DNA from 2 places in the Bradyrhizobium sp. CCBAU 53421 genome. Region 1 is predicted to be linked to the other one. Evidence: riboswitches for the same ligand, from Rfam matches in the RefSeq annotation. Region 1 holds a riboswitch; the other holds the start of a gene.
What was found. Region 1 has a riboswitch for S-adenosylmethionine ahead of XH92_RS04125 (O-succinylhomoserine sulfhydrylase). Riboswitches for the same ligand answer to the same signal wherever they lie in the genome.
Positions count from the first base shown of each region.

Region 1 (15,252 bases):
ATTGCCGTACCATGGGCGCTGCATGCTGGCCTTGCGGCCGGCATGCGCAAGCTGGATCGAGGGCACCGCGCCGTTGTCCTTCAGGAAAGCGGCGATGCGTTCGAGCGGTGCGATCTGCTCGTCGTTCCAGATGCCGACGTCGCCATGGGTGATGCGCCCCTCGGCGGTGACCGCCGCGGCCTCGACCATCACGAGCCCGGCGCCGCCCTGGGCGAATTTGCCAAGATGAACAAGATGCCAGTCATTGGCGAGGCCGTCGGTCGCCGAATACTGGCACATCGGTGAAATCAGGATGCGGTTTCGGGAGGTCACGCCGCGAAGCGTGATCGGCTGAAACAAGAACGGCTGCGACATCTGGACCTGCGGAAGCGTGGTGGCGGGAAGAATGGCGGCCGAAAGCTAGGCGGCGCGCGCGCCGATCGCAAGCCGCGCCGCAGCGCAGGCGGCAAGACCAAAGCGCATGCAGCGCATACACAGGCGCGCGATCCGCAGAACCCGCAACGCTTGCTGAATCAACTTTCCCCGAGTGGTAAACATTTCCGTCATCGCCGGGCCATGCCACCGTTCGCAATTCGCGCCTGATATGCCTACATTGCCGACATGAAAAAAATCGGATTCCTCTCGTTCGGGCACTGGACGCCCTCCCCGCAATCGCAGGCCCGCTCCGCCGCGGATGTGCTGCTGCAATCGATCGACCTTGCGGTCGCTGCAGAAGAGCTCGGCGCGGACGGCGCGTATTTTCGCGTCCATCACTTCGCTCGCCAGCTGGCCTCGCCGTTCCCGCTGCTGGCGGCGGTCGGCGCGAGGACCAGCCGGATCGAAATCGGCACCGCCGTGATCGACATGCGCTACGAAAATCCGCTCTACATGATCGAGGACGCCGGCGCGGCCGACCTGATCGCGAGGGGACGCCTGCAACTCGGCATCAGCCGCGGCTCGCCCGAACAAGTGATCGATGGCTGGCGCTATTTCGGCTATCAGCCGGGCGAAGGCGAGACCGATGCCGACATGGGCCGGCGTCATGCCGAGATTTTCCTCGACATGCTGCGCGGACAAGGCTTTGCGCAGCCGAATCCGCGGCCGATGTTTCCCAATCCGCCCGGCCTGCTGCGGCTCGAGCCGCTCTCGGAAGGCTTGCGCGAGCGCATCTGGTGGGGCGCCGGCTCGAACGCAACCGCGGTCTGGGCGGCGAAGCTCGGCATGAACCTGCAGAGCTCGACGCTGAAGAGCGACGAGACCGGAGAGGCCTTCCACATCCAGCAGGCCGCGCAGATCCGGGCCTACCGCGCCGCCTGGAAGGAGGCCGGCCACACCCGCGAGCCGCGAGTCTCGGTGAGCCGCAGCATCTTCGCGCTGGTCGACGATCGCGACCGCGCCTATTTCGGCAACGGGCAGGAGGAAGACCAGATCGGCTTCATCGACGAGCGGACGCGCGCGATCTTCGGCCGCGGCTATGCCGCCGAGCCGGAAAAGCTGATCGAGCAGCTGAAGACGGACGAGGCGATCGCGGAGGCCGATACATTGCTGCTGACCGTCCCCAATCAACTCGGCGTCGCCTACAACGCCCATGTGATCGAGACCATCCTGACCCAGATCGCGCCGGCTCTCGGCTGGCGCTGAATTTGCCTCGACGCGCAAGCACCCGCGCCGGCCGTCCTTCAGGGGGTGTGGTTGAAAGCGGACGACCGGCAGCGGGCTTGAACCGGCCGTTCTCGCCGGAGGTTGGCCGGTTCTGTTTGGCCAATGCCGGAACCGGAGAGATCGTTCCGCCGGAACTTCGTTCTCAAACGCGGAGAACTACGGAAACATAACTGCGCGTTGTGAGAAGAACAGGTCGAGTACGGTCCGTTAGGCGCGCACGTTGCGTGAACAGATCGCCGTAATATCCCGGGATCATCACACAAGGCCAGTCTCGCGGAATTGGCTCAGGAATTCTCGTCGCGATTGCGGCGCTTGAGATCGAGGCGATCGATGCGCTCGTCAATCCGCCGGTTCAATTCCTCATCCTCGCTCGGATTCCTGCCGCGACGGGCGCGAACGACAAATACGCATCCGATCAGAACAACCGCAAAGAGTGCGTAGGGCCACCATTCCATGCGTTGATCTCAAATGAACGCTCGCCGATACGAGCGGGAAAAGTCATCGTTCAGGCCTGCCGGGATGCGCCGGTCTCGGCGCATAGAAGGGATTGACCAGGCAAGTTGCCGGAATCCCCACGGCGCTGGCCTGACACTGCCTTATCGACGCGAAGATACAATCCATTCGATCGCCGACCAGTTCCCCGTAAACATGCATGCAGACCGGATAGCGAGGATCGTACATTTGTGCGGATGCCGGCTTCGTCATGCAAAGCGCGCCCAGCGCGAGCAGCAGCGCTCCAAGCAACCTCACGTCATGTCTCCTGCGATTGCCGCGACAATGCATCGTCTCGCCGACAAGACTGTCCCGCGCGATTTGGCCTTGGGGCTGGAGCGGGCGAAGGGAATCGAACCCTCGTATGCAGCTTGGGAAGCTGCCGTTCTACCATTGAACTACGCCCGCGATCTCAATTGCTTGAGGTCGCCCTCACGGCTGCGACCGCCGGACCATAGCCCGGCCCGTGGCTGGGGATCAAGCGCGCATTGGCGCCGATCCCCGCGCCGTCGCCGCTACTGGCCCATCCTCACAAGCACGTCATTGATCACAAAGGAGGCAGCAGCGGATGCGTCGCAGCTCCCGCCGCGCGCATAGATGCAGGCTTCGCTGAAGCCGACGCGTGCACAGCTCTGCCGCGAGAAATCCGCCGGCAGATCGGCTGCGGCCTCGGGTCGCGCGAGGATGCGGTTGAAGGCCGGCCTGGTCGCCTGCAGCAGCAGAGGTAGCAGGATCAGCTCGGCGATCGGATCGGCGGGCGCAAGCGCATAGAGCGGCGCCGGGCCGACCAATCGCTCCCGCCCCGGCAATTGCTGGAAACGAACGTTGTAGAGCGCAAGGCCGCACAGCTGCGGATCGCTGCGCAGTTCGGCGGCAAGCCGCGCCGCGCCGACGCCGCGCGTCCAGTACTCGCGCATCCCGTCGCTGGCGCCGGCCAGCGCCACCGACAGCAGCGCCCAGCCGCCGAGCACGATCGGCATTGCCCAGCGCCGCCACGTAGCCTTCGCGCGCAGCCATTGCACCCAATCGGCCGAGCCCAGCGCCGCGACGATGGTGAACAGCGCCACCGACAGGAAGACGAAGCGGTATTCCTTGTGCACGATCAGGCTGTGGAAGACGAGGTTGACGAGCGCCACGGCCAGCAGCAGCGGCGCGTGCCGCCAGCCGCGCCAGATCGCAGCGAGCGGAAGCAGGATCGCTATCGACCACACGGTCAGGAAGTCGATCAGATAGGCCGAGGGCGGCGACACGCCGAATTCGATGGCGCGATCGTGGACCAGGTTTTCCCTGATATTGCCGATCAGCCAGGCGAACGGCACGGCGCCATGCGCAAGGTCGATCGCGGCGGCGAGCAGCAACGCAACGAGCCCGCCGGCGACCATCGGAACCAGGTTTCGCCAGCGTGTCCAGCACGCCCCGAAGGCCAGCACGGCGATCGCCGGCGCATACTGGAAGCGGCAGACAAAGGCGAAGGCGAGCAGCGCACCGCCAATCGCGAGACGCCGCGGCGACGTACCATCGGTGATCAACAGCGCCGCCGGAACGATGAGCGCGGCCGCCAGCGGCTCACCCAATGTGTGTGGCGCGAGCATGATCAGTTCGAACCAGGTCGCGGCCGCGAAGGCCGTGACGACGGCATGGGTTCGCGACACCCGCGCGCCAAACAACCAGGCGCTGACCACGATCGACAGCGAGGCGCATGCGGCGATCAGGCGCGGCACCAGGAAGGCGCCCGCGCCGCCGGGCGCGATGGCATCACCGAGCGCAACCGGCCCGGCCATCAATGTCGGCAGGAACCAGCCGCGAATGCCGTCGCGCCATTCCCACGTCAGGATGCCGTCATGGCCAAGCATCCGCCACGCCGGCTCGAGATACTGAAAGATCTCGTCGGGATAAATCACGTTGGGCCAGACCGCGGCCGCAAGGCGCAGCACCAGCGCCAGCAGCAGCAACGCGAAGAGCCCGTGAACACGCCCGCGCGCGCGCACGACCATGCCTGCGCTGCCGGGCGCGGCCTCGACGCTCGTGCCCGTCATCGTTCCGCCGATCGTCTTCTGGAGCAGCATGTCGCGACCAGATAGCGGGCAAAGCCTTTAAGATGCGTGACTGGAAGATGCGTGACCGGACGTTGTCGAGGTCACACAGCGCCGGCCACAACATGCTTAACCAATCGTCAAGATTCCGGATGCGCCGGACCGCGACGATGTTATGATCGCGTCTGGGGGTTGGCGGCGTCATGGCGGGGCGTGGGTACACCATTTTCGACACGGCAATCGGCCGATGCGGCATCGCATGGGGCGAAGCCGGCGTCGCCGGTGTCCAGCTTCCCGAGTTCCGCGAAATCGAAACCCGCAAGCGGCTGTTCAAGCTCTATCCCGATGCACGCGAGATGCGGCCTCCCGAGGAGATCGAGGTCGCGATCGAGGGCATTGCAGCGATCTTGCGCAGCGGCAATGCCGATCTCACCGGCGTTGCGCTCGACATGAGCGCCATCCCGGCCTTCAACCAGCGCGTCTACCAGACCGTCCGCGGCATTCCCCGCGGCGAGACCCGGACCTATGACGAGGTGGCGAGCGCGCTGCGTGCGTCCGGCGCGGTCTATTCGGTGGCGCAGGCGCTCGGCCGCAATCCCTTCATGATCATCGTGCCCTGCCACCGCGTGCTGGAGGCGGGCCACTATGCCGACCGGATCTCCCCGAACGGCGGCAGCGTCTCCAAGCGGCGGCTGCTTTCGATCGAAGGCGCCCAGTCATCGACCAGCAAAACCCTGTTCGACGTGCTGCTGCCCGTTGCACGGCCCCGGCCGCAAGCCTAAATCTGGGGTATGACCCGGACCACGCTGTTGCAGCGAGATCGCATCACGGTGAACGAGTTTCGCTGCACGGCGGAGCCCGGCGACAAACCATTCGCCGAGCAGTTCGCCTGCCACTCCGTGTCCTATGTCCGCAGTGGCAGCTTCGGCTGCCATTGCCGCGGCCGCTTCCATGAGCTGGTGGCAGGCTCGATCCTGGTCGGCCATCCCGGCGACGAATACACCTGCACGCACGACCATGTGGTCGGCGACGAATGCCTGTCGTTCTTCCTCGACCCGGAGCTGGTCGAGACGATTGGCGACCGCACCACGGTGTGGCAGGTCGGCTCGGTGCCGCCGCTGCCCGAATTGATGGTAATCGGCGAGCTCGCCCAAACGGCGGCAGCTGGCAACAGCGACGTCGGCCTCGACGAGGTCGGCCAGCTCCTCGCCAGCCGCCTTGTCGAGCTGGTGTCCGACCGCAAGGCAAAGCCCCTCACCGCCGGCCTGCGCGATCGCCGCCGCGCCGTCGAGGCCGCGCTGTGGATCGACGCCAATTCGCACCAACAGATCGATCTCGACGATGCCGCGGAGCAGGCTGGCCTCAGCACCTTTCATTTCCTGCGGTTGTTTTCCGCGGTGCTCGGCGTTACCCCGCATCAATATCTCGTGCGCTCGCGGCTGCGCCATGCGGCGCGGCGGCTCGTCGACGACGACAGCCCGGTCACCGATATCGCCTACGACGTCGGCTTCGGCGATCTCTCCAATTTCGTGCGCAGCTTCCACCGCGCCGCCGGCGCCTCGCCGCTCAAGTTCCGCCAGGCCTCCCGCGGCGACCGCAAGATTCTCCAAGAACGCCTTGCGCTGCAATAGCTAGGTTGCTCCGGTCCGCGCGTCCCTCGACGCGCCCAGCGACTGGAGACCCCATCATGTACGACCATATCGGATTGCGCGTCGCCGACCTCGACGCCAGCGTGCGCTTTTATACCGCGGTGCTGGCGCCGCTCGGCTTCGTGCTGTGCTCGCGCGACGACAGCGGCGCGGGCTTCGGCCCCAAGGGCGAACCCGCGCTCTGGCTGCATCTGCACAAGGGCCGCGCGCAAGGCGGCGCCCACATCGCGTTCCGCGCCCCGAGCCACGACGCGATCAAGACATTCCACACCGAGGGCCTGAAGGCCGGCGGCAAGGACAACGGCGCGGCAGGCCATCGCAAGGACTACAGCCCGACCTACTACGCGGCGTTCCTGCTCGATCCCGACGGCAACAATGTCGAGGCGGTGAGCACCTAAGCCTCAACCCGTCATTGCGAGGAGCGAAGCGACGAAGCAATCCATGCTCTCGCCCTGCGGAAGGATGGATTGCTTCGCGGAGCCTGTCATCCGGCGGCGCTTTGCGCCGACCGGGTGGCTCGCAATGACGACCTTCACATCCATCCAACCAAGGACTCAATCTCATGGCTTCCATTCACAAAGACATCCCGATCGACGCACCGGCCGACCACGTCTGGGACGCGTTGCGCGATTTCGGCGCGCTGCATACGCGGCTGGTGCCGGGCTTCGTCACCGACACCAAGCTCGACGGCGACGTCCGCACCGTGACTTTCAGTAACGGCACCGTGGCGCACGAGACGCTGGTCGATTGCGACGACAAGCGGCAACGGCTGGTCTATGCGATCACCAGCGAGCGGCTGAAGCAGCATTCCGCCTCGGTGCAGGTGTTTGCCGAAGGCGATACGCGCTGCCGGGTGGTGTGGATCGCCGACGTGCTGCCGCACGAAGTCGCGCCCTACATGGACGCGCAGATGGATCTCGGCGCGGCGGCGATGCAGGCCGCACAGGCCAAATCGGCCAGGGAGAAGAGCGCGGCGTAGCGGGGCTGGCGGCCGAAAAGCTTTATCACCGTCACCCTGAGGAGGCCGCAAAGCGGCCGTCTCGAAGGGCCGACGGCCGGGCTTTGTCCACGAGCCTGTTGAGGCATCGGGGCCGTGCATCCTTCGAGACGCGGCCAAGTGGCCGCTCCTCAGGATGACGGTGTGAGAGTCGCGAATGACGGACTGAGACTTACGACAGCGCCGGTTGCGCCTGGGCGACCGGCGCAGCCTTGCCCCAGCGCGTCAGGATCACGCTGAGGCAAGAGAGCACGCCGAGCACGCCCATCGAGGCGGCGGCGAGTGCGAAGAAGTTTTGCGCGCTCGCCTCATGGGTCGACAGCCACCAACCGCCGGCGCCGATGAAGATCAGCCGCGCGGTCTGCGCCAGCACCGGACCCAGCACCTTCGCCGCACCCTGCGAGGAGAAATACATCGACATCGCAAGGCCGATGAAGGCGTACATCGGCGCGGCGGTCGAGAGATATTGGTGGCTGGTCGCCCGCACATGCGGATCATTGGTGAACAGATTGACCCACAGGTCTGGGAAGACGGCGATGAAGCTGCCGACCACGCCGACCGCAAGGAATGACACCGTGCCTGCGGTCCAGGCGATGCGCCGGGCGCGCGCAACGCGCTCGGCGCCGACGGCCATGCCGATCATCGGCACCGAAGCGATGCCGACCGCGAACGCCACCGAGGTCAGCATGAATTCGAGCCGCGCGCCGATGCCGTAGCCGGCGAGCACCGCGGTGCCGAACTGCGCCAGCATGTGGGTGAAGATCGAGATCGTCAGGACCGATTGCAGCGGCGAGAAGCAGGAGACCGCGCCGACCCTGAGGATGTCGATGAACATCGCCCATTGCACGCGTAACCCCTTGAGCTTCGGCTTCACGCGGGCGCGGCCCGAGAACAGATACCAGCCCATCACGCTGATGCTGATCGAATAGGCGATCAGCGAGCCCGCGGCGACGCCGCGCATGCCGAATTGCGGTACCGGCCCGAGGCCGAGCCCGAGCGTGCCGCCGAGAATGATCTGCCACACCGCCGAGGACAGGATCATGGTCGACGGCAGCTTCATGTTGCCGGTGCCGCGCAGGATGCCGGCCATCGTGTTCATCAGCCAGGGCAGGATCGCGCCGCCGAAGAAGATCTGCGAATAGGCGATTGCATTCGCCAGCACGTTGCCGCGGCCGCCGAGCAATTCGAGCAGGCGCGGACCGAAGATCAGCATGCCCAGCATGAAGGTGACACCGAACGTCAATCCGATCAGCAGCGCATGCATGGCAAGTGTCGAGGCGCGCTCGATCTCGCCGGCGCCGAGCGCGCGCGCGATCGCGGATGCGACGCCGCCGCCCATCGCGCCGCCGGACATCGTCATGGTCAGAATCACGCAGGGAAACACCAGCGCCATCGCCGCGAGCGATTCAACGCCGAGCCGGCCGATATAGGAGGTCTCCGCGATCACCACGCAGGTGCCGGCGGAGAGCGCGATCACGTTCGGCCACGCCAGCCACAACAGCGTGCGCAAGATCGGCCCGTCGAGCAGCGCGTTGCGCGCCGGTCTCGTCACCGGCGGCGGCAGCGGTCGTTCTTGTTCGTCGACAGGTATTTCGGCGAGGCCGAGATCGGACATTTCTACTCCCACGCGCGATCTGGGGAGCCGCGCCATGGTGTTTCCCTACCATGGCAGCGGCGAAATCCACGTGCGCGGGACGCAAGGGGGGCCTGCGCGATTGCAGGTGAACCCGAATGAACCCCTGATCTAGCCGATCGACCAGACCAACGGCGCGCCGGCGGCGCCATTGGGCGTCAGATGCACCGGAATATGCCGTCCGCAGCCGGTGGCCAGCCCTTCGAACAGGCCCGTCAGCACGTTTGCGCAGGCCGGGTGATAATCGGCCACGTCGGCCATCAGCTTCCAGCCCCGCTGGCGGATCTCGAACTGGCCCTCGGACTCGCTGATCTCTGCGACATCATCCTGCGACTCGAACAGCGCGCGCAGGAATGCGGCAAATTCCGCGGCACGGCCACGGCTGCCGCCGAGCGCCTGCGCGACCTCGTCGAAATACTGCATGCCAATGAGCTTGCCGGTGAGATGCAGCAGGTAGCTCGCGTCCTCAGGCCCGAACACCTGCACGATGACCGGCGCGGCGGTCTTCACATATTCCATCGCGTAGTTGCGATAGGCCTTCTCCAGCCGCGGCTTCGGCCAGCTGTCGACCGGCAGCGCCGGCGCGGTTCTGGGATCGAACAGCGGCGCCTCGCGATGGCGCGCGAACACCAGGCGCTGGTCGAGCTCGAGCGGATGATCGTATTCGCAGTAATAGCCCTCGAGCCCATCCTGTCCATCGACGCTCTGCTTGGTGCAGACAAAGCCGAGCCTGAGATCGCCGAGTGCGACACCATTGTTGGCGTGCCAGCCGCGCAGCATCGCGCGCGAGACCTCGCCGGGCACGCCACAGATCGCGGTGCCCTTCCAGATCCAGCGCGGCGGCGGATAGCGGATCCAGGCCTTGCGGTCACTCTCGTACATGTATTCGACATGCACGCCGCCGATCCAGTTGGAGAGGTAGTGATACTGCGCGGCGGCGACCGCCGGCGGCAGGCCGTCGAGGCCGAGCTTCTTCAAGCCGGGCAGGAAGCGCTCCTGCTGCTGACGGCGAAACACGCGGAAGACGAACTCGGCGGCGTCGGCCGTACCGCGCCGCGTGACCACGGTGAGGATCAGTCCGGTGAAGAAGGCGTGATAGAGATCGGCGACGCTGCGCCACTTCCGCCACTGCGCTTCTTGCTGCGCTGAATCTGTTGCGGCGCTCATGTTCGCTCCCTGCTTGTTGTTTGCCGGACTGTGTCATCGCCGACGAGACCGCGCAACCAACACACTCGGTGTCATCGCCCGACTTGATCGGGCGATCCATTATTCCAGAGACAGTCGTTGTCGATGGAGGGGCCGCGGCGTACTGGATTCTCCGCATTCGCGGGGAATGACGGCGGAGAATGACGCGAAATCCGAGCTACGGAATTACACGCGAAAATGCTTGGAGAGCTTCAGGCCCTGCGCCTGATAGTTCGAGCCGATGCGCTGGCCGTAGAGCGCGTCGGGACGCTCGAGCATGCGTTCATAGACGAGGCGGCCGACGATCTGGCCGTGCTCGAGGATGAACGGCACCTCGCGCGAGCGCACTTCAAGCACGGCGCGCGCGCCCTTGCCGCCAGCACCGGCATAGCCGAAGCCGGGATCGAAGAAGCCGGCATAGTGCACGCGGAATTCGCCGACCAGGGGATCGAACGGCACCATCTCCGCGGCGTAGTCCGGCGGCACCTGCACGGCCTCTTTCGAGGCCAGGATGTAGAACTCGCCGGGATCGAGGATGAGGCTGCCGTCGGGCCGCGCCTTGATCGGCTCCCAGAAGTCGTCGACCGCATAGCCGCCGCGGCGATCGACATCGACCACGCCGGTGTGACGCTTGGCGCGATAGCCGACGAAGCCGCCCGAAGTCTCGCCGGAGAGATCGACCGAGAGCGCGACACCGTGGGTGAGATCGGCATCGTCGATATCGACCAGCCGCTCGGCGGCATGCAGCGCGTCGAGCTCGTCGGCGTTCAACGTCGCCTCGCCGATCCGGAAACGAACCTGGCTGAGCCGCGAGCCCTCGCGCAGCAGCACGGGAAACGTCTTCGGCGAGATCTCGGCATAAAGCGGGCCGTGGTAGCCGGCGCCGATCATGTCGAAGCGGCGGGTGCCGTCGGCGATCACGCGGGTGAAGACGTCGAGCCGTCCGGTCGAGCTCTTCGGGTTGGCCGCGGCCACGATCTCCGGCGGCAGCGCCAGGCTCTCCAGCAGCGGGACGATGTAGACGCAATTGGTCTCCAGCACCGCACCGTCGGAGAGATCGATCTCGTGCAGCTTGAGCTGGTCGATCCGCTCGGCGACGGTGGCATCGGGGCCCGGCAGGAAGCTGGCGCGGACCCGGTAGGCGATGTCGCCGAGGCGGAGGTCAAGGCTTGCCGGCTGGATCTGGCTCTCGACGAAGTCGTAGGCGGGCAGGATGAGGCCGGCCTCCGCCATCTCCGCGATCATGCGGTCGGGCAGGATTCCGTTGGATTCATCTTCCAGCGTGAACGACACGGCGAGGTCCCTCGAGATGGCCCAAAATCATACTCTGAACGGCCACCAAGCCCCAATATATGGGCTTTTAGGGGTTATCCGATGACCGTCTTGACGGAAAGGGCGCGAGGGAATATCAGCTGCACTTATCCCGTGGTGATTTGAGCCGGCCGGCTTGCAGCCACGTTAAATAAGTCGCTAAACAGGCCGGGGACAGTGTGATCCCGGCTTGTGGAGGTTGCTCCAGGCCGGTTTTTTTGTGGCCAGTTTCCAAGGGAAATGGCCACTTCGGAGGTCACATGTCTGAATCTGAAGGTACCGCCCGTTTTCGTCCCGAAACCCGCCTCGTCCATGGCGGCACGCTGCGCTCGCAATTCGGGGAGACGTCGGAAGGGCTGTTTCTCACCCAGGGCTACGTCTACGACACCGCCGAGCAATGCGAGGCGCGCTTCAAGGGCCAGGACCCCGGCTTCATCTATTCGCGCTATTCCAACCCGACGATTGCGATGTTCGAGCGCCGCATGATCGAGCTCGAGGGCGCGGAAGCCGCGCGCTCGACCGCGACCGGCATGGCCGCGGTGACCACCGCGATCCTCGCGCCGCTGAAGGCCGGCGACCACGTGGTGGCATCGAAGGCGCTGTTCGGCTCCTGCCTCTACGTGGTGCAGGACCTGCTGCCGCGCTACGGCATCGAGACCACGCTGGTCGACGGCCTCGATCTCGACCAGTGGCAGCGCGCCTTGCGGCCGAACACCAAGACCTTCTTCCTGGAAAGCCCGACCAATCCGACGCTCGACGTGCTCGACATCGGCGCCATCGCCAGGATCGCGCATGGCGGCGGCGCCCGGCTGATCGTCGACAACGTGTTCGCGACGCCGATCTGGCAGAGCCCGCTGTCGCTCGGCGCCGACGTCGTGGTCTATTCCGCGACCAAGCATATCGACGGCCAGGGCCGCTGCCTCGGCGGCATCATCCTGTCGTCGGAAGCCTTCATCGCCGAGCACATCCACAATTTCATGCGCCAGACCGGCCCGTCGCTGTCGCCGTTCAACGCCTGGGTGCTGCTGAAGGGACTGGAGACGCTCGGCGTCCGCGTCCGCGCTCAGACCGAGAACGCGGCGAAGATCGCCGAGGCGCTGGCCAAGCATCCGAAGATCACGCGGCTGGTCTATCCCGGCCGCGCCGATCATCCGCAGGCCGAGACGGTGAAGAAGCAGATGGGCGCCGGCTCGACGCTGGTCGGCTTCGAGGTGAAGGACGGCAAGGCCGGCGCCTTCCGCTGCCTCAACGCGCTGAAGATCTCGCGCATCTCCAACAATCTCGGCGATGCGAAGAGCCTGGTCACGCATCCCGCGACCACGACGCATCAGCGCCTGGCGCCGGAAGCCCGCGCCGAGCTCGGCATCAGCGAAGGCTTCATTCGCTTCTCGGCCGGGCTCGAGCATCCCGACGACCTGATCGAGGATTTCGAGCGGGCGCTGGAGCAGGTTTGAGACTGGCGTAGAAGCCTAAAGCGCGAAACAAGACCTCATCCTGAGAGGATGTGAGGCTGTATCCTCGTCCACCGCCGTCATCGCCCGGCCTGTGCGCAATTGCGCACATGGACCGGGCGATCCAGTACGCCGCGGCCCTTCGGCTCAAGCACTGCGGTCTCTGGAATACTGGATCACCCGCCTGCGCGAGTGATGACACTGAGCAAGCTGAGCAATCACCCCGTCATCCCTGAGGGAACAGCCGCTTACGTCGCCGCCGTCGTCACGCCGCCGTCGACCACGATGGTCTGGCCGGTCATGAAGGTCGAGGCATCGGAGGCAAGATAGGCCACCGCGCCGGCGATCTCGTCAGGCTCGCCGATGCGGCGGAGCGGCGTCGAGGCGGTGCGGCGCTTCAGATTGTCCGGGTCCTCCCACAGCGCGCGGGCGAAATCGGTCTTCACCAGGCCCGGCGCCACGCAATTGACCCGCACGCCCTTCGGCCCCCATTCGCCGGCGAGGCTGCGGCACAGCGCAAAGTCCGCCGCCTTGGAGATGCCGTAGGCACCGATCACCGTCGAGCCACGCAGGCCGCCGATCGAGGAGATGATCACGACCGAACCCTTGCCGCGCTCGGCCATCTGCGGGATCGCCAGTGCGGACAGCCAGATGTTGCTCTTGACGTTGGAGCCCATGATCTTGTCGAAGGCTTCGTCCGTGATGTCGAGCAGCGGGCCGTAATACGGGTTCACTGCGGCGTTGCAGACCAGGGTGTCGATCTTGCCGTAGTGCTTGATCGTGCCCGAGATCAGCGCCTCGACCTCCGCGCGGCGCGCGATGTTGCAGGGGATGACGAGCGCATCGCCGCCGGCCTTCTTGATGCCGTCGGCGACTTCCTGGCAGGCATCCGCCTTGCGCGAGGAGATCACGACCTTGGCGCCGAGTTTTGCCAGGAGTTCCGCCGAGGAGCGGCCGATGCCGCGGCTCGAGCCGGTGACGACGGCGACCTGGCCGGTGAGATCGAACGGAGTGTTTTTCATTGTTGTTGCCTCCCGGATGGTTAGAAAAACTCGTCACGCGCGGGCTTGACCCGCGCATCCATCTTTTCAAGAGCGATGGATTGCCGGGTCAAGCCCGGCAACGACATCTCAAGCCAGCAGCCCGCCGCCCTCGCTGACGCGACGGAGATGGTAGTCGGTGTCGCCGAGCGTGTTCTCGATCATGGTCAGCCGCTTGAAGTAGTGGCCGATCTTGGCTTCCATGGTCATGCCGATGCCGCCATGGAGCTGGATCGACTGCTGGCCGACGAACTTCAGGGACTTGCCGACCTGCACCTTGGCGGCCGCGACCGCGGACGAACGCTCCTTGGCATCACTGAAGTCCGACGCCATGGTCGCGAACATCGACATGCTGCGGGCCTGCTCCAGCGCCACGAACATGTCGGCGGCACGGTGCTGCAGGCTCTGGAACGAGCCGATCGCAACGCCGAACTGCTTGCGGGTCTTGATGTACTCGACGGTCTCCTTCAGCGACTCGTCCATCGCGCCGACGGCTTCCGCGCACAGCGCAATGCGGGCTTCGTCCGCTACGCGCTCGATCAGGGGCAGGCCGTTCTCGGGATCGCCGATCGCAGCATCCGCACCGACCTCGACATTGGTGAAGGTGATGTCGGCCGCGTGCAGTCCGTCCTGGGTGGGATAGCCCTTCCGGGTGACGCCCTTGGCGTCCGCCGGGACCAGGAACACGCCGATGCCGATCTTGTCGCGCTGGCCGCCCTTGGTGCGCGCGGTCACGATCAAGGTGTCGGCGTTCTCGCCGTTGAGCACGACGAACTTCTCGCCGTCGATCACCCAACCGTCGCCCTTCTTCTTGGCCGTGGTCACGACGTCGAACAGGTCGTAGCGCGAGTTCTTCTCGAGCTGGGCGAAGCCGAAGGTCCTGCTGCCGTCGATGATGCCCGGGATGTACTTGGCCTTCTGCTCGGCCGAGCCGCCATGGCGCAGGAAACCGCCGGCGACCACGACGGTGGCGAGATAGGGCTCGACCACCAATGACTTGCCGAGCGCCTCCATCACGATCATGGTCTCGACCGCGCCGGCGCCGAAGCCGCCGTCGGTCTCCGCAAAGGGCAGACCGAGCAGGCCCTGCTCGGCGAGCTTGCCCCAGAGCGCTTTGCTCCAGCCGCCCTTCTCCTTCATGTACTTCTTGCGCGCATCGAAGTCGTAGGCATCCGCCAGCAAACCGTCGACGCTTTCCTTGAGAAGCCGCTGCTCCTCGGACAGATCAAAATCCATTTTACCATCTCTCCAAAATCACGCGGGCGCCTGCCCTGATCTCCACTCGTCATCCCCGCGAATGCGGGGATCCAGTAGGCCGCGGCCCTCATTGGGAATCACAACCGCCTCGGCGTACCGGGTCCCCCGCCCCTGTGCGCAATTGCGCACAAGGCGGGGGACGACACCGAACTTGTGGCTTACAGCCCCAGCACCGCCTTGCTGATGATGTTGCGCTGGATCTCGTTGGAGCCGCCGTAGATCGAAACCTTGCGGTTGTTGAAGTAGCTCGGCGCGATCTGCGCGGTCCAGTCCATGCTCTCGTTCGAGCCGGCATCGCCATGCTCGTCGTAGGGCGCGGCGAACGGTCCGATGATCTCCATCAGCAGCTCGGTGGTGGTCTGCTGGATTTCCGAGCCCTTGATCTTGAGCACCGAGGAAGCCGGATTGGGCTTGCCCTTGCCGTGCTTGCCCTCGTCGGCGACGACGCGGAGCTGGGTCAGCTCGAGCGCCTTCAGCTCGATCTCGCAGGCCGTGAGCTTCTCGCGGAATGCCGGATCCTCGATCACCGGGCGGCCGCCGGACTCGACCTTGGAGGCCAGCGC
Region 1 covers NZ_CP030047.1:908,596-923,847, reverse strand. Annotated here, with positions in the region: gene XH92_RS04190 (NADH:flavin oxidoreductase/NADH oxidase) at 1-354, opposite strand, end outside; gene XH92_RS04185 (LLM class flavin-dependent oxidoreductase) at 601-1,620, shown strand; gene XH92_RS04180 (hypothetical protein) at 1,926-2,096, opposite strand; gene XH92_RS04175 (DUF3551 domain-containing protein) at 2,140-2,322, opposite strand; tRNA gene XH92_RS04170 (tRNA-Gly) at 2,468-2,541, opposite strand; gene XH92_RS04165 (4-amino-4-deoxy-L-arabinose transferase) at 2,649-4,199, opposite strand; gene XH92_RS04160 (methylated-DNA--[protein]-cysteine S-methyltransferase) at 4,370-4,948, shown strand; gene XH92_RS04155 (AraC family transcriptional regulator) at 4,958-5,797, shown strand; gene XH92_RS04150 (VOC family protein) at 5,854-6,213, shown strand; gene XH92_RS04145 (SRPBCC family protein) at 6,378-6,794, shown strand; gene XH92_RS04140 (MATE family efflux transporter) at 6,985-8,427, opposite strand; gene XH92_RS04135 (hypothetical protein) at 8,557-9,612, opposite strand; gene XH92_RS04130 (2'-deoxycytidine 5'-triphosphate deaminase) at 9,817-10,875, opposite strand; SAM riboswitch at 11,046-11,125, shown strand; gene XH92_RS04125 (O-succinylhomoserine sulfhydrylase) at 11,202-12,395, shown strand; gene XH92_RS04120 (SDR family NAD(P)-dependent oxidoreductase) at 12,641-13,414, opposite strand; gene pimD (pimeloyl-CoA dehydrogenase small subunit) at 13,523-14,668, opposite strand; gene pimC (pimeloyl-CoA dehydrogenase large subunit) at 14,848-15,252, opposite strand, start outside.

Region 2 (15,252 bases), 1.9 Mb from region 1:
CGCATCACCTCGCGATAGACGTTGGTGGTCTGCTCGCGCGCCCGTAAGTAGGCGATGGTGTCGTGGCGCAGGCGGGCGGCGACGCGGAACGCGATGCCGCGGCAGGCGCCGCCGCGGTCCAGCCCGAGCACCAGGCCCGGCTTCTCCGGCGTGCCGCGGTGGTCGAACGAATAGACGCAAAGCGCGCGATGCTCGCCGATCAGCCGTGCCGGCACCTGCTCCAGGAACTCGAAGCCCGGCTTCCACATCAGCGAGCCGTAGCCGAACACCCAGAGGTCGCCGTCGGTCTCGGAATGGGGAGGATTTGCTGACATCGCGCAGATGGGCTAGCAGAACACGCCGTCGAAGCGAAGCAGATTCCGTGATGTTTCCAAGGGTTACGCAAAGGTTGCGTGAGGGTTGCGCAAGAGGTGCGTAGGGGTTGCCCAAGGGTTGCCCAAGGCTTGCTGCCGCTTAGATTTTGACAAATTCGCGCTCCAAAGGACGCCGCATGTCCGATATGACCTCCGCCCCCCGCCGCCGCTCGCGCTTCGGTCTTTATGCCGTCCCCGTTGTGGTCCTGATCGCCGCGGTGCTGTGGAGCGGCTTCTGGTTCTTCGCCGCCTCGCAGGTCGGCGTGCAGGCCGATGCCTGGCGCGCGCAGGAGGCGAAAGCGGGCCGGGTCTATGATTGCGACAAGCGCTCGGTGGCAGGTTACCCGTTCCGGCTTGAAATCCGCTGCGAGCAGCCCAGCGTGATGCTGGTGTCGCAGACCGCCTCGCCGCAAATGTCGTTCGTGGCGCGGCTGGCCGAGATCCTGGTCGTTGCGCAGATCTATGATCCCAAGCTCGTGATCGCGGAGTTCAAGGGCCCGGCCACAATCGCCGAGCGCAATGCGCAGCCGACGCTGCAGGTCGACTGGAAGTTGGGACGCAGCAGCGTGGTCGGTCTGCCGGCGGTGCCGCAGCGTGCCTCGCTGGTGTTCGACGATCTCGCCATCGACCGCACCGGCGGTCCCGCGCCGACGCCGCTGATGCGTGTCAATCACATCGAGCTGCACGGCAGGCAGGTCGACGGCTCGGCGCCGGACAGCCCCGCGATCGAGACCGTGCTGCAGATCTCGGGCGGTACCTTTCAGGAGGTGCATCCGCTGCTCACCCAGCCGTTCAACGCCGACATCCATGCGCGGCTGAACGGCCTGAAGGATTTTTCGCCCAAGCCGTGGCCCGATCGCTTCCGCGAGATCCAGGCCGCCGGCGGTAGCGTCGAGATCCAGCAGTCGCGGATCGAGCAGGGCGATGTGCTGTCGGTCGCGGCCGGCACGCTCCGCCTCAACGCGCAGGGCCGCATCGAGGGCGAACTGCAAATGACGGTCGCGGGCCTCGAGCGCGTCATCCCCGCGCTCGGCATCGACAAGATGCTGGAGGAGGGCGTGCCGCAGTCGACGCTCGACCGCGTCGCACCCGGCGTGAAGAGCCAGGACCTCAGCAATCTCTTTGGCGCGCTGGACCGCGCGATCCCGGGCCTCGGCAAGGTGATCAAGCAGAACGCCAATGCCGGCATCTCCGCCGGCATCAATTCGCTCGGCACCGAAGCCACGCTCGAGGGTAAGAAGGCGCGCAGCTTCCCGTTGCGCTTCGCCGACGGCGCGGTGTTCCTGGGCCCGCTGAAGGTCGCGCAGATTCCGCCGCTGTTCTGAGCAGCACGCTGTCGAAACTTCGTAGGGCGGGTTAGGCGAAGCCGTAACCCGCCGCGCCGATCTACCGAAATGGCGGATTACGCCTTCGGCTAATCCGCCCTACACATGCTCAAACGGGCCGACCTCGCGGATCACCTTGCAGATCTGCAGGAAGCCGCTGGCGTAGAATTCGGCATGTCCGCGCTGCATGGTTTCGACATGGTCCGGATGACGGCGCCAGGCTTCGAGCGCTTCTTCCGAGGCAAAGCGAAACAAGGTGAGCTCCTCGCCGTCCGCCGCCTTGAACGATTTCACCGACAGGAATCCCGGAAGCCGGCTGACGATGTCGTACATGCGCTCGCCCAGCCGGTTGTATTCGTCGAGCGAGGCGTCGTCCCGTAACTTCAGGTCACCGACTACAATGACTTCACCGATCATGTTGCTGCCCTTCGTCCATCGCATGTCCATGGCAGCCTGAAACAGGCGCCGAACGACAATTCGATCTCGCGACCGCCGTTGTTACACGTCCGCTTTTTTCGCCGCGGGCGGTGGGGCGGATTGTGCTGCGCAAAATCCGCCCCACACACCGCGCGGACACCTTAATCCCTCGCGCGCGATATCGCCAATTGCGGCAAACTATTCCCGTGGCCGCGATGAGAAAAACGTGACCGCAATATTGCGGGAGCCCGCGAATATCATTCCCCGAGTACCGCTCTCTCTCGCCTGAGGAAACAACCTCGTGTGGAGGAAGCGATGCGAATTCTCGGGGGAATTCTGCTCGGCAGCATGCTGTTGTCGGCAGGTCCAGCGTTGGCGGACGACGATGCGTCGGAGCTGAAGGCGCTGAAAGCACGTCTCAAGCAGCTCGAACAGAAAATGGAAGTGCAGGCGCGCAAGGAGGAGGTGCTGGCGGCAAGACAGAACGCAATGCAGAATACGCGGATGGCAGCCAAGGCGCCGGTGCCGTTCGATCCCTGCGCATCGGGCAAGCTCTGCTACAAGGGCGTCACCTTCACCTTCGGCGGCTGGGTCGATCTCACCGGCATCTATCGGACCCGCAATCTCGCTTCCGACACCGGCTCGGTCTACGCCTTCATTCCGTTCCCGCAGAGCAAGAACTTCAACACCGGCGAGTCGCGCTTCTCGGCGCGGCAGACCCGCTTCTCGGTGCTCGCGGAAGCCGAAGTGTTCGCCAACACCCGTGTCGCCGGCTACGGCGAAATGGACTTCGAAGGCGCCGCGCAGACCGCGAATTCGGTCGCCACCAACTCGTTCAACCCGCGGCTGCGGCAGGCCAGCGTCGAGGTCGATCGCACGGATCTCGGCCTGCATGTCCTGGCCGGTCAGAGCTGGTCGCTGAACGCGCCGAGCAAGGCCGGCATCGATCCGCGTTCGGTCGACGCGCCGGGCGTGATTGATTTCGAATCGGTGCCCGGCTTCCTCGCGGCGCGGCAGCCCGGCATTCGCGTCTGGCAGGACATCGGGCCCGAATTCAAGCTCGCGGTCTCGGCGGAAAATCCGCAGACGTCGTTCTTCGGCGGCAACACGCCGTTGGTAGGTACGCCCGCGGCCGGCCCGCAGGGCGTGCTCAATCCGAACCTCTTGGTCAACCTCACCGGGCCGGGCGGCAGCTTCTTCAACAACGCCAACAACGTCAGCCTCAATCACGTGCCTGACTTCACCGTGAAGGGTGCGTGGGATCCGCGGCTCGGGCCCTACAAGCTGCATGTCGAGGGCTGGGCGATGTATCGCGACTTCTACGATCGCTTCAACTTCGCCAATCACGACGTCAACACGGTGAGCTTCGGCGGGCATTTCTCGGCGGAGATCGTGCCGAAGGTCCTGGAATTGCAGGGCTCCGCGTCGCACGGCGCGCTCGGCCGCTTCACCGCCGCGCCGTTCCCGGATGCGACGGTGCGCCAGGACGGCTCGATCCAGCCACTGCCGATCACGGCGTTCCTGCTCGGCACGGTCTGGCACACGACGCCGTCGCTCGATCTCTATGCCTATGCCGGCCTCGAGAAGACCAAGGCGACGTTCTCCAATGTCGGCACGGTGCCGTTCGGCTACGGCAATCCGCTCTACAACAATCTCGGCTGCAACATCGAGAACTCGCCGGCGGCGACCTGCAACGGCAACACCGCCCAAGTCAGGCAATACACCGCCGGGTTCTACGACACGATCTTCAAGGGCGACTACGGAGCGATCAAGGCCGGCATCCAGTACTCCTACAACCAGCGCTTCGCCTTCGCAGGTGTCGGCGGCGCGCCGAAGACCGACGACCACATCGTCATGACCCAGATCCGCTATTACCCGTTCTAGTACATCGAGTGGCAATCGCGTGCTTCGGTACTGAGAGGGCTTGAGCCCATCAACCTCGTCTTGCGAGGAGCGATAGCGACGAAGCAATCCATATCTCCGCTTGCCGCGCGATGGATTGCTTCGTTCCGCTCGCAATGACGGGACAGATCGGTTCACAGCCTCTGTGGACCGAAGTGCTGGAAAGGACACCGCAGATGAGGATCGTGAGCAGAAAGGAGAGGGCCGTGATCGCCCGCGAGTTGATGATGGTCAGCCGTGCCGCGCATGTGCTGCAACGAACCGGTCTGGCGATGGCCGGTGCCATGGCCGGCACCTTCGTTGCCGCCCAGCTCGCGAAGGGGCACATCTCCTTCTTCGGTACGCTTGCCTTCATCGTGACGACGATCGTGATCGGCGCCGTCGGCTTCTACCTCGGCATCGATATTCCAAGGCCGGCCTTGCGCGCCACGGGGCGCATCGATGCCGTCGAGCTCATGAGCGCGGGCGGCATCTTCCTCGCCGCGCTGGCTGCACTGGTGTCGGTCTATGGCATCGTGTTCGACGAGATTCCGCCGCGTGCCTGGGAGTTCGTGATCGGCTCGTGGTGGTTCGGCGGCATCGTCATGCTGGCAACCGCCGGCCTCGTCGGCCGCCAGCGCCTAACACAGAAGGTTGCGCCGATATCGACAGGCCCGATCCGGGATCAGCGGTTGCGACGGTGAGTGCCGTCGCTGCCTTGCGGCCCGTGGGTGCGATCGGCACCCGGTTTTCCCTGCGCCCTCTGTTCGAAGAGCGGCGTGACGAAAGGCAAGGCTCGGACAATTCATGTCGCGAAAATGCGGACGCTTTGATTCATAGGCGGCACCACACACTCGCTGTCGTCCTGGCGAAAGCCAGGACCCATTACCCCGAGTGCCCGTTGTTGCACGACGTTGGGGCCGGAATCCCGTTCACAACCAAATGCGGTGGTTATGGGTCCTGGCTTTCGCCAGGACGACCAAGTAGAGGAAGCCGCGTGCCTGATCTTACTTCTTCAAATTCGCATGCGGCCGGCCGAAATCCGGCGCGGCGGAATCCTGGCCGATCTCGACGATGCCGCGGCGGATGGCGCGGGTGCGGGTGAAGTGGTCGAACAGTGCTTCGCCGTCGCCGCGCCGGATCGCGCGGGTGAGCTTCGACAGATCCTCGGTGAAGGTGCCGAGCATCTCGAGCACGGCGTCCTTGTTGGCGAGGAACACGTCGCGCCACATCGTCGGGTCCGAGGCCGCGATGCGGGTGAAGTCACGGAAGCCGCCGGCGGAGAACTTGATGACTTCGGATTCCGTCACCTGCGCCAGCTCGTCGGCGGTGCCGACGATGGTGTAGGCGATCAGATGCGGCAGATGGCTGGTGATCGCGAGCACGAGGTCATGATGATCCGGCGTCATGATCTCGACCTTGGCGCCGAGTGCGGCCCAGAACGCGCGCAGCCGGTCGGTCGCGGCTGGATCGGTGCCTTCGGGCGGGGTCAGGATGCACCAGCGGTTGATGAATAGCTCGGCGAAGCCGGAATCCGGGCCCGAATGCTCGGTGCCGGCCACTGGATGCGCCGGCACGAAATGTACGCCGCCGGGCAGATGCGGCCCCATGTCCTTGACCACGGCGCCCTTCACCGAGCCGACGTCGGAGATGATGGCGCCGGGCTTGAGATGGCCGGCGATCTCGGCCGCGACCGGACCGCAGGCGCCGACCGGGATGCAGAGGATGACGAGATCGGCATCCCTGACCGCCTCGATGTTGGTCTCGACGACGCGATCGACGATGCCGAGCTCGGCGACGCGCGCGCGCGTCTTCGAAGAGCGCGCGGTGGTGACGATCTCGCCGACGAGGCCCTGCGCGCGCGCGCCGCGCGCGATCGAGCCGCCGATCAGGCCGAAGCCGATCAGTGCGATGCGGTTGAAGAGCGGAGCCGTGGTCACGTCGGTGTTCACTTTCCACCTAAGAAGTCGCGCAGGCCCTCGACCACGAGGCGGTTGGCTTCCTCGGTGCCAATGGTCATGCGCAGCGCGTGCGGCAGCTTGTAATTGTTGAGCGCGCGCAGCACGAGGCCGCGCCGCGTGAGATAGGCGTCGGCTTCCGCCGCGGTCCTGCCCTTGTCGGTCGGGAAGTGGATCAGCACGAAATTGGCGACGCTCGGCGTCACCTTGAGCCCGAGCTTGCCGATCTCCTCGGTCAGCCAGTTGCGCCACTGTTCGGTGTGGGTCCGCGACATCTGCACATGCGCGGTGTCCTCGATCGCCGCCACCGCGGCCAGCATCGCCGGCGTCGTGACGTTGAACGGACCGCGAATGCGGTTGCAGGCATCGACGATATGCGCCGGGCCGAACATCCAGCCGACCCGCAGCGCGGCAAGGCCGTGGATCTTCGAGAAGGTGTGCGTCACCACCGTGTTGTCGGTGGTCGCGACCAGCTCGATGCCGAGCTCGTAGTCGTTGCGCGAGACGTAGTCGGCGTAAGCCGCGTCGAGCACCAGCAGCACATGCGAGGGCAGGGCGGCGCGCAGCCGCTTGACCTCGTCGAACGGGATGTAGGTGCCGGTCGGATTGTTCGGGTTGGCGAGCCAGACCAGCTTGGTCTTCGGCGTCACCACCTTGAGGATGGCGTCGACATCGGCGGTGAAATTGGTCTCGGCCGCGATCACGTTCCTGGCGCCGTTCGCCATGGTGGCGATCGGGTAGACCAGGAAGCCATGGGTGGTCGAGATCGCTTCGTCGCCGGGGGCGAGATAGGTGTGCGCCAGCAGATTGAGGATCTCGTCGGAGCCGGCGCCGCAGATGATGCGGTCGGGATCGAGCCCGTAGGCGCGGCCAATCGCCTCGCGCAGCACGCGCGAGGTGCCCTCCGGATAGTCCTCGAGATGGTCAGCCGCGGCCTTGTAGGCCGCGATCGCCTTCGGCGACGGGCCGAACGGCGTCTCGTTGGCGGACAGCTTGAACACCTTGCGGCCCGGTTCCGGCACCGGGCTCTTGCCGGGCGTATAGGGCGCAATATCGAGGATGCCGGGGTTCGGCACGGGGCGGGACATTATCAACTCCGAACAGAGCGTTTTCGAGCGAAGTGGACACCGGTTCGCGTGAAGAAAACGCGTCAAAACAAAAGCCTGGACGGACGGCTGGCTCTTACTTCAGGTCCTGGCCGATCCGTTAGAGGGCACCGTATAGCGCGTTGCGTGGCTGCCGACGAGGGCCGACGAGCGGACCGAGGCGCCGGCCTCAATCAAGGCCAGCTTGATCTTCTCGAAGTCTTGCCCGGTGACCGAGACCAGGAGGGCAGCACCGTCGAAGGCGGTGTCGGGGACCGCGACGATCTCGGCGAGCGGGGCCAGCGCACGGGCGACATCGGCGTTCCAGCCGGAGACGCGCACGCTCCACATCTCGACCTCGGTCACCATGGCGTCGTCGGCGACCCGCGAGATCAGGAATACCGGCAGCGCGGCGGGATGGTCGGCGCGTTCGAGGAACGGCAGCCGCGCGATGATCTTCGGCGCGCCATCGGCCTCGAGCGCATTCCACCACGGCGTACGGCTCGCGATCGCGGAGACCAGCGCGAGGTCGCCCTTCGATTTCGCCACCGCCTCGATCGCGGCCTGGGCGCTGAAATGCGAGACGTAGGGCACCACGAAGCCGAAGTGAAACCGCGCCGAGTCGCGCATCGCGGACTCGCCGACCGAAACATCGGCGTGCACTGCGAACGGCGCCTGCACGTAGGTGAAGGTCGAGATGATGACGCGCCAGATGCTCTCGATGGTGTCGAGCGGCAGGATGCCGCGATGACGCCGCACCAGCTCGCGCATCATGCTGGCCTCGCGCGCGGGGCGGAACGCCGAGCCGACCTCCTGGGTCTTCTTGACCTGGATCAGGCGGTCGATGATGTCGCCGCGCGCCATCAGCAGGCGGTGAACCTGCTCGTCGATCGCATCGATCTCCTTGCGCAGCTCCTGCAGCGAGGGCGGCGACGGGGGTGGGTTGGACATGCTCTCAAACCTTGTCGTCCGGGCGGCCCGACGCCGTGCCGGACAGGGTCCCTGATTAGGAAAGACGGGCAGCGAAAGCAAAGAGAAACGTCGCAGGCGTGCCCTGCGCATTCGGTTAACCATCGGCGCCCGGCGAGGGGACGTTCGCTGGCCGCCTTGACGACGGGGGGCCTGAGGACTAGGTTCGCTGCACTCCGTGGTCATTTGAGCCGGCCGGCTTGCAGCCACGTTAAACAACTCGCTAAACAGGCCGGGGACAGATCAGCTCCCGGCCGAACCTTGTTCAGGCCGGGTTTTTTATGGCCTGATTTCTGTTCGAGCCCTCCCGCGCGGAGGCAGGGTCGCCTAGATGAGCAACGTGCGTCCGATACCGAGCCCGCAAACCCAGAGCGATGATCGCGCCCACGAGGCCGATCATCCGTCGTCATTGCTGGCGAAGTTCGGCACGGATCAGCCGCTGAAGCTGGATTGCGGCGTCGATCTCGCACCGTTCCAGATCGCCTATCAGACCTACGGCCGGCTCAATGCCGACAGGTCCAACGCGATCCTGATCTGCCATGCGCTGACCGGCGATCAGCATGTCAAAAACACCCATCCCGTCACCGGCAAGCCCGGCTGGTGGGACACCATGGTCGGCGCCGGCAAGCCGATCGATGCCGACAAATACTTCATCATCTGCTCCAACGTGATCGGCGGCTGCATGGGCTCGACCGGGCCTGCGTCGCTGAATCCTGCGACGGGCAAGGTGTGGGGGCTCGATTTCCCGATCATCACGATCCCCGACATGGTGCGCGCGCAGGCGATGCTGATCGATCGTCTCGGCATTTCGACGCTGTTCTGCGTGGTCGGCGGCTCGATGGGCGGCATGCAGGTGCTGCAATGGACCGCCGCCTATCCCGAGCGTGTGTTCTCGACGCTCGCGATCGCCTGCTCGACGCGGCATTCGGCGCAGAACATCGCGTTCCACGAGCTCGGCCGTCAGGCCGTGATGGCCGATCCGGACTGGCGCGGCGGCCGCTATGTCGACGAGGACACCCATCCGCATCGCGGGCTCGCGGTGGCGCGGATGGCCGCGCACATCACCTATCTGTCGGACGCCGCGCTGCATCGCAAGTTCGGGCGGCGGATGCAGGATCGCGAGCTGCCGACCTTCTCGTTCGATGCTGATTTCCAGGTCGAGAGCTATCTGCGCTATCAAGGCTCGTCCTTTGTCGAGCGCTTCGACGCCAACAGCTATCTCTACCTGACCCGTGCGATGGACTATTTCGACATCGCCGCCGACCACAACGGCGTGCTGGCGAAGGCGTTCACCGGCATCCAGACGCGGTTCTGCGTGGTGTCGTTCACCAGCGACTGGCTGTTTCCGACCTCGGAATCGCGCGCGCTGGTGCACGCGCTGAACGCGTCGAGCGCACGGGTGTCGTTCGCCGAAATCGAGACCGATCGCGGCCACGACGCGTTTCTGCTCGACGTGCCGGAATTCCTCGAAATCTCCCGCGCCTTCCTGCTGGCTGCGGGCAAGGCGCGCGGATTGAAGGACGACGGCCAGTCATGAGCATGCAGCAGACATTGCCCTTGCCGGGCGTCGCGCCGGAGCGGACCGGCGGCTATCGCAGGGATCATCTCCTGGTCGCCGAGATGGTGCGGCCGGGCTCGCGCGTGCTCGACGTCGGCTGCGGCGACGGCGAATTGCTGCAGCTGCTGGAGAGCCGCGGCATCGACGGCCGCGGCATCGAATTGTCGCGCGAGGGCGTCAACGGCTGCGTCGCCAAGGGCCTCGCGGTGGTGCAGGGCGATGCCGACACCGACCTCGTCAACTATCCCGATGACGCATTCGACTACGTCATCCTGTCGCAGACCTTGCAGGCGACGCGGCAGCCCAAGGTGGTGCTGGAGAATCTGCTGCGGATCGGCCAGCGCGCCATCGTCTCGTTCCCGAATTTCGGGTTCTGGAAAATGCGGCTGCAGCTTTTGATCGGCGGCCACATGCCGCGCACCGAGAATCTGCCGGCGAGCTGGTACGACACCTCGAACATCCATTTCTGCACCATCAAGGATTTCGTGGAGCTCTGCGAGCAGATCAACGTCAAGATGGAGCGCGCGGTCGCGCTCGATCTCTACGGCCGCCCGGTGCCGCTCAACCTGCCCTGGTGGGTGTGGAACATGTTCGGCGAGCAGGGCGTGTTCCTGCTCAGCCGCGGCGGTGGGAAGTGACGGCTTACACCGGCGCTGCCACCAGCGACCGCGGATCGCGCACCGGCCAGCGGCCGGCCTCGACCAGCGTGATGAAGCGCTCGACCATCTCGTTGAACAGCGCCGGCTCCTCGAGATTGAGCACGTGGCCGGACTTCGGGAAGAAGGCGAGGCCGGCGGCCGGCAGATGCTGCTTCAGGAACATGCTGGGCGCGATGCAATTGTCGTCCTCGTCGCCGCACAGGATCAGCGCCGGCGTCGCCGCGCGCTTGATGGCGTCGGTCATGGTGTAGATCGAGGGCCTGCCGCCCTGGAAGCTGCGCATCGTGTTGGCCGAGCCCTTGGCGTCATGGCGGGCGAGCGCGGCGTAGAAATCGGCGTGGCCGCGCGGGTCCTTGACCAGGAACGGGATCCGGCTCGGCGCCTCGCGCGTCACCTTGGCGACCTCGACCGAGCCAATGCTCTCGTATTGCTCGGCATTGGCGCGGCACTGCGCGCGGAAGGCATCGAGATTCTCGAGGCTGGAGCCGGAGCCGACCGCGGCCAGCGTCATCGACAGTGCGCGCTCCGGCGCGTTGAGCGCGACCTGCAGCGAGGAATAGGAGCCCATCGAGAGGCCGACGAAATGCGCCTTGGCGATGCCGAGATGGTCGAGCACCGCGAGCGCGTCGGTGTAGAAATGCTTGTAGGTGTAGACCTCGGCGCTCGCAGGTACCTCCGAGGGCGTATAGCCGCGCGCCGAATAGGCGATGCAGCGGTGGCCGCGCGTGAAGTAGCGCATCTGCGGCTCCCAGTTGGTGTGATCAGCTGCGAACTCGTGCAGGAAGATGATCGGGGTGCCGCTGCCGGCCTCTTCGAAATGAAGGCGGACATTATCTTTCGTGACGGCGTGGGGCATTAAAATCTCCTCTCGTTGGCCGCGCTCAGATTTGCAATTAATTTCCGCGGCTGCAATGCGGCAGTTCTGGCTATTTTCGTCATGGAATTTGCGCGGAATGACCCAGAAATCGTTTCCGCAACGCCGCATGAAATCTTCCTCGCGCCACATCCCGATTTACAAAACCACCGCCGTGTTCCCTTGCGTGTTCTCTTGGGATCGCGACGGGGAGTTTGGGGCGTTTCAGAGGATCTCGTGAAGTATGGTTCAGTTGCTTGCGTATCGCCGGTCGCTTCGTGTTTTGGCGCTGGCTCTGTGTTCGCTCACTCTCGCCGTCGTTTCGGTTTCTTCGGCTTCCGCCCGTCCGCGTCATTCGCATCACGCGCATTCGCCCCATGCGGGTCATCACGCGCGCCATTCTGGTCATCATCACTATCGGCACACCGCGCGGCTGTCGCGCGCCGAGCGTCGCGCACAGGCGGAGGCGGGTGGTGACTTCACCGAGGCCAATGCGGCCGTGTTGCCGGGCAACGCTGAGTCCGTGCCCAATACCGGCGGCGTCAGCGAGGCGAGTGGATTCGGCTCATCGGGGATCGTCGCCACGGCGCGCCGCTATCTCGGCGGCGGCAACCCGACCGGGCGCTCCAGCCTGTGGTGCGCGCGCTTCATGAACATGGTGTTGCAACAGACCGGCCATCGCGGCACCGGCTCCGACATGGCGAGCTCGTTCGCCAAATACGGTACGCGCGTGTCGGGGCCGCAGGTCGGCGCCATCGCCGTGATGGGCCGCCGCGGCGGCGGTCATGTCGGCATCATCACCGGCGTCGATGCCAAGGGCAATCCGATCATGATCTCGGGTAACAGCAGCCACCGCGTTCGCGAACTGCCGGTCTCGCGCGGCCGGATCTATGCCTATGTGATGCCGGCGAATTGATCAGGGACTGGCCACCTCGCTCCTGAGAATGGGGCAGGTGGCCATACGCGGTCCGGGGTCAACCGATACTGCCGGCTGGCCTCACTTCTCGTGCTCCGTCGCCTCGATCGTGTCGACGTTGGTCGTCTCGAGGTTGCTCAGGGGGACTTCGACCGCAGCGGGTTGATACCAGGCGAATTGCGAGAAGTAGTTCGCGAGCACCTGATCCTTGAAGAACCGGCCATGCCGCGCGAAAATCTCGTTTCGTGCGATGCGCAGCTCGATCGCCGACATGTCCTTGAGATCGGCCTCACTCAGAAATCGTCGATCGGAATCAGGAAAGAGAAAGCCGTCATGCGCCTTGGCGCGCTGCGTGACGGAGGCCGGAACGGCGGGCGGCGTCGTGCGCCCGACGGTGGTCTGATCGTCCGGTCCGCCTGACTTCACCACCGTATGTTCGAACGCGGGCCCGATGGTCCAAACCGCCAGCGCCAAAGCTGCGGCGGCGAGGCCTGCGCCATACTTCCAGTAGCGCTTGATCGGCGAAACCTGACGTAGCGGCGACCGCCCGGCTTCATTCAGGACCTCGTTGATCGTGTCGATCAGGCGGGTCATGTGCATGCGAAAATCCTGACCCGAGTCGACCCGGGCAGCGTTGCAGAAGTGCAGGAAGCGAAGCGATTCCGGCAGCTCGGCGGCCTCAGGCATGGTTGCGCCGTTCACCAGCAGCGGCAGCAGCGTCTTGTTGTGCTTCAGCGCCGTTTCGATCTCGAAGCGCACAGAATCTGCGGGATCCTCCAGACGCGCAGGTTTCCCATCGTCGGTCTTGCCGATCCAATGCGGACCGATCACCGCGATGACGATGTCGCAGGCGACGATGGCCTTGGCGATCCGGTCGACGAAGTTGGCGCCGGTGCGAATGCTGTTGACGTCGAAGAAGACGGATTTCTCACCGTACTTCTCGATCAGATGGTCGGCGATGCGGCCCGCTGTGTCCTGATCGACCCGCCGGTACGAAACCATGATCATGCTCATGGCAACCCCGTGCAATCAATTTCGACAAATTTGCTGCAATTCAAAATGTCGAGTGAAGTCTATTGCACGCAACCGAACATTGCAATGCGATGCGCGTAATGCCGTCTTCGAGGAATACGGAACCTGGCGTGACCTAGTGCGGTTCCGCGGCAATCGTGTCGCCGACAGCCGCACCGCCATCGCTGATGATCTCGGCGTAGATGCCGCATTCATTGTTGCCGAAGCGCTGCATCAGCGTGTTCGGGACCGAGAGGTCGCGCGCGCCGGTGTCGGGATCGACATTGACCGCAGCACAACGTGTGATCCGCTTCACAACTTTTGCCCGCGCGCTTCCGATCGCAATGGTCTGGTCGAGCAGGCTGGCCTCATGCCAGGCCGGCCAGCCCTCGACATAGAGGTTGGCGCGGAAGCGCAGCGGATGCACCGGCGCCTGCACCATCTCCTCGATTGCCCGCAGGCTCGCCAGATTGATGATCGACACCACCTTGCGCGGCACGTCGGAAAAACTGTGCCCGGGGCTGACCAGCACTTTGGGCGGTCCCTTGATCTGGCCGGCGTGACGATCGGCGAAATAGCGCTCGATCGCCGCGCGCCCGGCTTCCGTCTCGAGATCGCCCTGGGCCACCATCGCGCCATCCCGGCGCAAGGTCAGCACGTGACTGTCATCGTCGAACTGGGCGCGCAGCGGCGCCAGCCACTCGTCCCGTTGCAGCATCAGGAAGTGCGGTTTCGGCAGCCATTTCGGCGCCGATGAATCAAAGCCGCTCGGGCCGTTTTCGATTGCGTAGCGGCGATCCGAGCGCAGCGTCTCGCCGACCTTGAGTTCGGCGCGCGGCAGCGGCTCGGGCGTGAGGCCCTTGACGGGGTAGCGGTAGATGCCGGTGATCCGGGCGGAGGAGGTGTGCGTCGTGTCCATCCGCCCGCTCTAGCCTGTTTGGTGCGCGAGGAGAACCGCCGCCAACGCCAAGGCAGCTAGTCGGGCCGCGCCGCGCCCGGGGTGTCCAGCATGCGCTGCATGAACACGAGTTCGAGCCAGCGGCCGAACTTGCGCCCGACCTCCGGCATCCGCGCGACCTCGACAAAGCCAGCCTGCGCGTGCAGCCGGAGCGAGGCGGGATTGCCGCCGTCGATGCCGGCGATCATGACGTGCTTGCCGAGCGCGGTGGCCGCGGCGATCAGCTCGTCGACGATGACCCGGCCGAGCCCGCGGCCGCGATGATCGGCGTGGACATAGACGCTGTGCTCGACGCTGTAGCGGTAACCCGGGAAGGCCCGAAAATCGCCGAATGTGCCGTACCCAAGAACCACAGAGCCTTCGGCCGCGACCAGCACCGGGTAGCCCAGCGCCAGCCGGGCCTGCATCCAGGCCAGCCGTTCGGCGTCGGAATCCTGCTTCTCCGTCCAGATCGCGTTCGAGTTGGCGACCGTCTCATTGAAGATCGCGGTGATCGCAGGAATGTCCTGCTCGGTGGCGGGGCGGATAATCATCGGTGGTTCCTTGACGAGCCTCTTGAACGACCCTATCGTCTACTATATAAGACGGTATGTCAATTATAGAAGACAAGGCCGATGAGGCTCTCGGGCGGCGGGTTCGCGCCGAACGGGAGGGGCGCGGCTGGTCGCTGGCGGAACTCGCCGGGCGGGCAGGCGTGTCCAAGGCCATGCTGAGCAAGATCGAGCGGGCGGAGGCCAGCCCGACGGCGGCGACGCTGTCGCGGATCGCCACGGCCTATGGCCTGACCATGGCCGCGCTGTTCGAGGTTGCCTCAGCCGGTTCCCGCCTGCAGCGGGCCAAGGATCAGCCGGTGTGGCGCGATCCCAAGGCGGCCTATCTGCGGCGGCAGGTATTCCTGCATCCGGCCAATCCGCTGGAGCTGGTCGAGGTCGAGCTGCCTGCCAACCAGGAAGCCGGCTTCCCCGCCAGCGCCTATCACCTGGTCCGTCAGGTGGTGTGGGTGATCAGCGGCCGCCTCACCTTGATGGAAGGGGCGGAGCGCCACGAGCTCGCTGCGGGTGACCGCGTCGAGCTCGGGCCGCCGTCGGACATCGTCTTCCGTAACGAAACTGCTCAGCCCTGCCGCTACCTTGTCGCCATCGTACGGCGCTGAGCTCCACCGGGTGAAATCGCAGATCGTGGCTCTTCCGTTTCGGAACCAAGTGCCCACATCTGCGGCAAGCCTGAAAAATGATGGCGACGACCAGAGGCTGGTTGAGGAACGTCAACGCGGCCCGCGGAAACCCAATGAAGATGCCGGAACCATGCC
Region 2 covers NZ_CP030047.1:8,313,508-8,328,759, reverse strand. Annotated here, with positions in the region: gene XH92_RS38575 (gamma-glutamylcyclotransferase) at 1-314, opposite strand, end outside; gene XH92_RS38570 (DUF2125 domain-containing protein) at 491-1,678, shown strand; gene XH92_RS38565 (antibiotic biosynthesis monooxygenase) at 1,778-2,095, opposite strand; gene XH92_RS38560 (hypothetical protein) at 2,411-3,979, shown strand; gene XH92_RS38555 (hypothetical protein) at 4,204-4,680, shown strand; gene XH92_RS38550 (prephenate/arogenate dehydrogenase family protein) at 4,984-5,916, opposite strand; gene hisC (histidinol-phosphate transaminase) at 5,925-7,022, opposite strand; gene XH92_RS38540 (chorismate mutase) at 7,122-7,970, opposite strand; SAM riboswitch at 8,157-8,236, shown strand; gene XH92_RS38535 (homoserine O-acetyltransferase) at 8,320-9,525, shown strand; gene metW (methionine biosynthesis protein MetW) at 9,522-10,184, shown strand; gene XH92_RS38525 (alpha/beta fold hydrolase) at 10,189-11,061, opposite strand; gene XH92_RS38520 (TIGR02594 family protein) at 11,303-11,974, shown strand; gene XH92_RS38515 (YARHG domain-containing protein) at 12,056-12,988, opposite strand; gene XH92_RS38510 (MOSC domain-containing protein) at 13,122-13,904, opposite strand; gene XH92_RS38505 (GNAT family N-acetyltransferase) at 13,961-14,476, opposite strand; gene XH92_RS38500 (XRE family transcriptional regulator) at 14,533-15,096, shown strand.
Region 2: linked by a shared signal. The riboswitch ahead of XH92_RS38535 (homoserine O-acetyltransferase) and the one ahead of XH92_RS04125 (O-succinylhomoserine sulfhydrylase) in region 1 are both predicted to bind S-adenosylmethionine.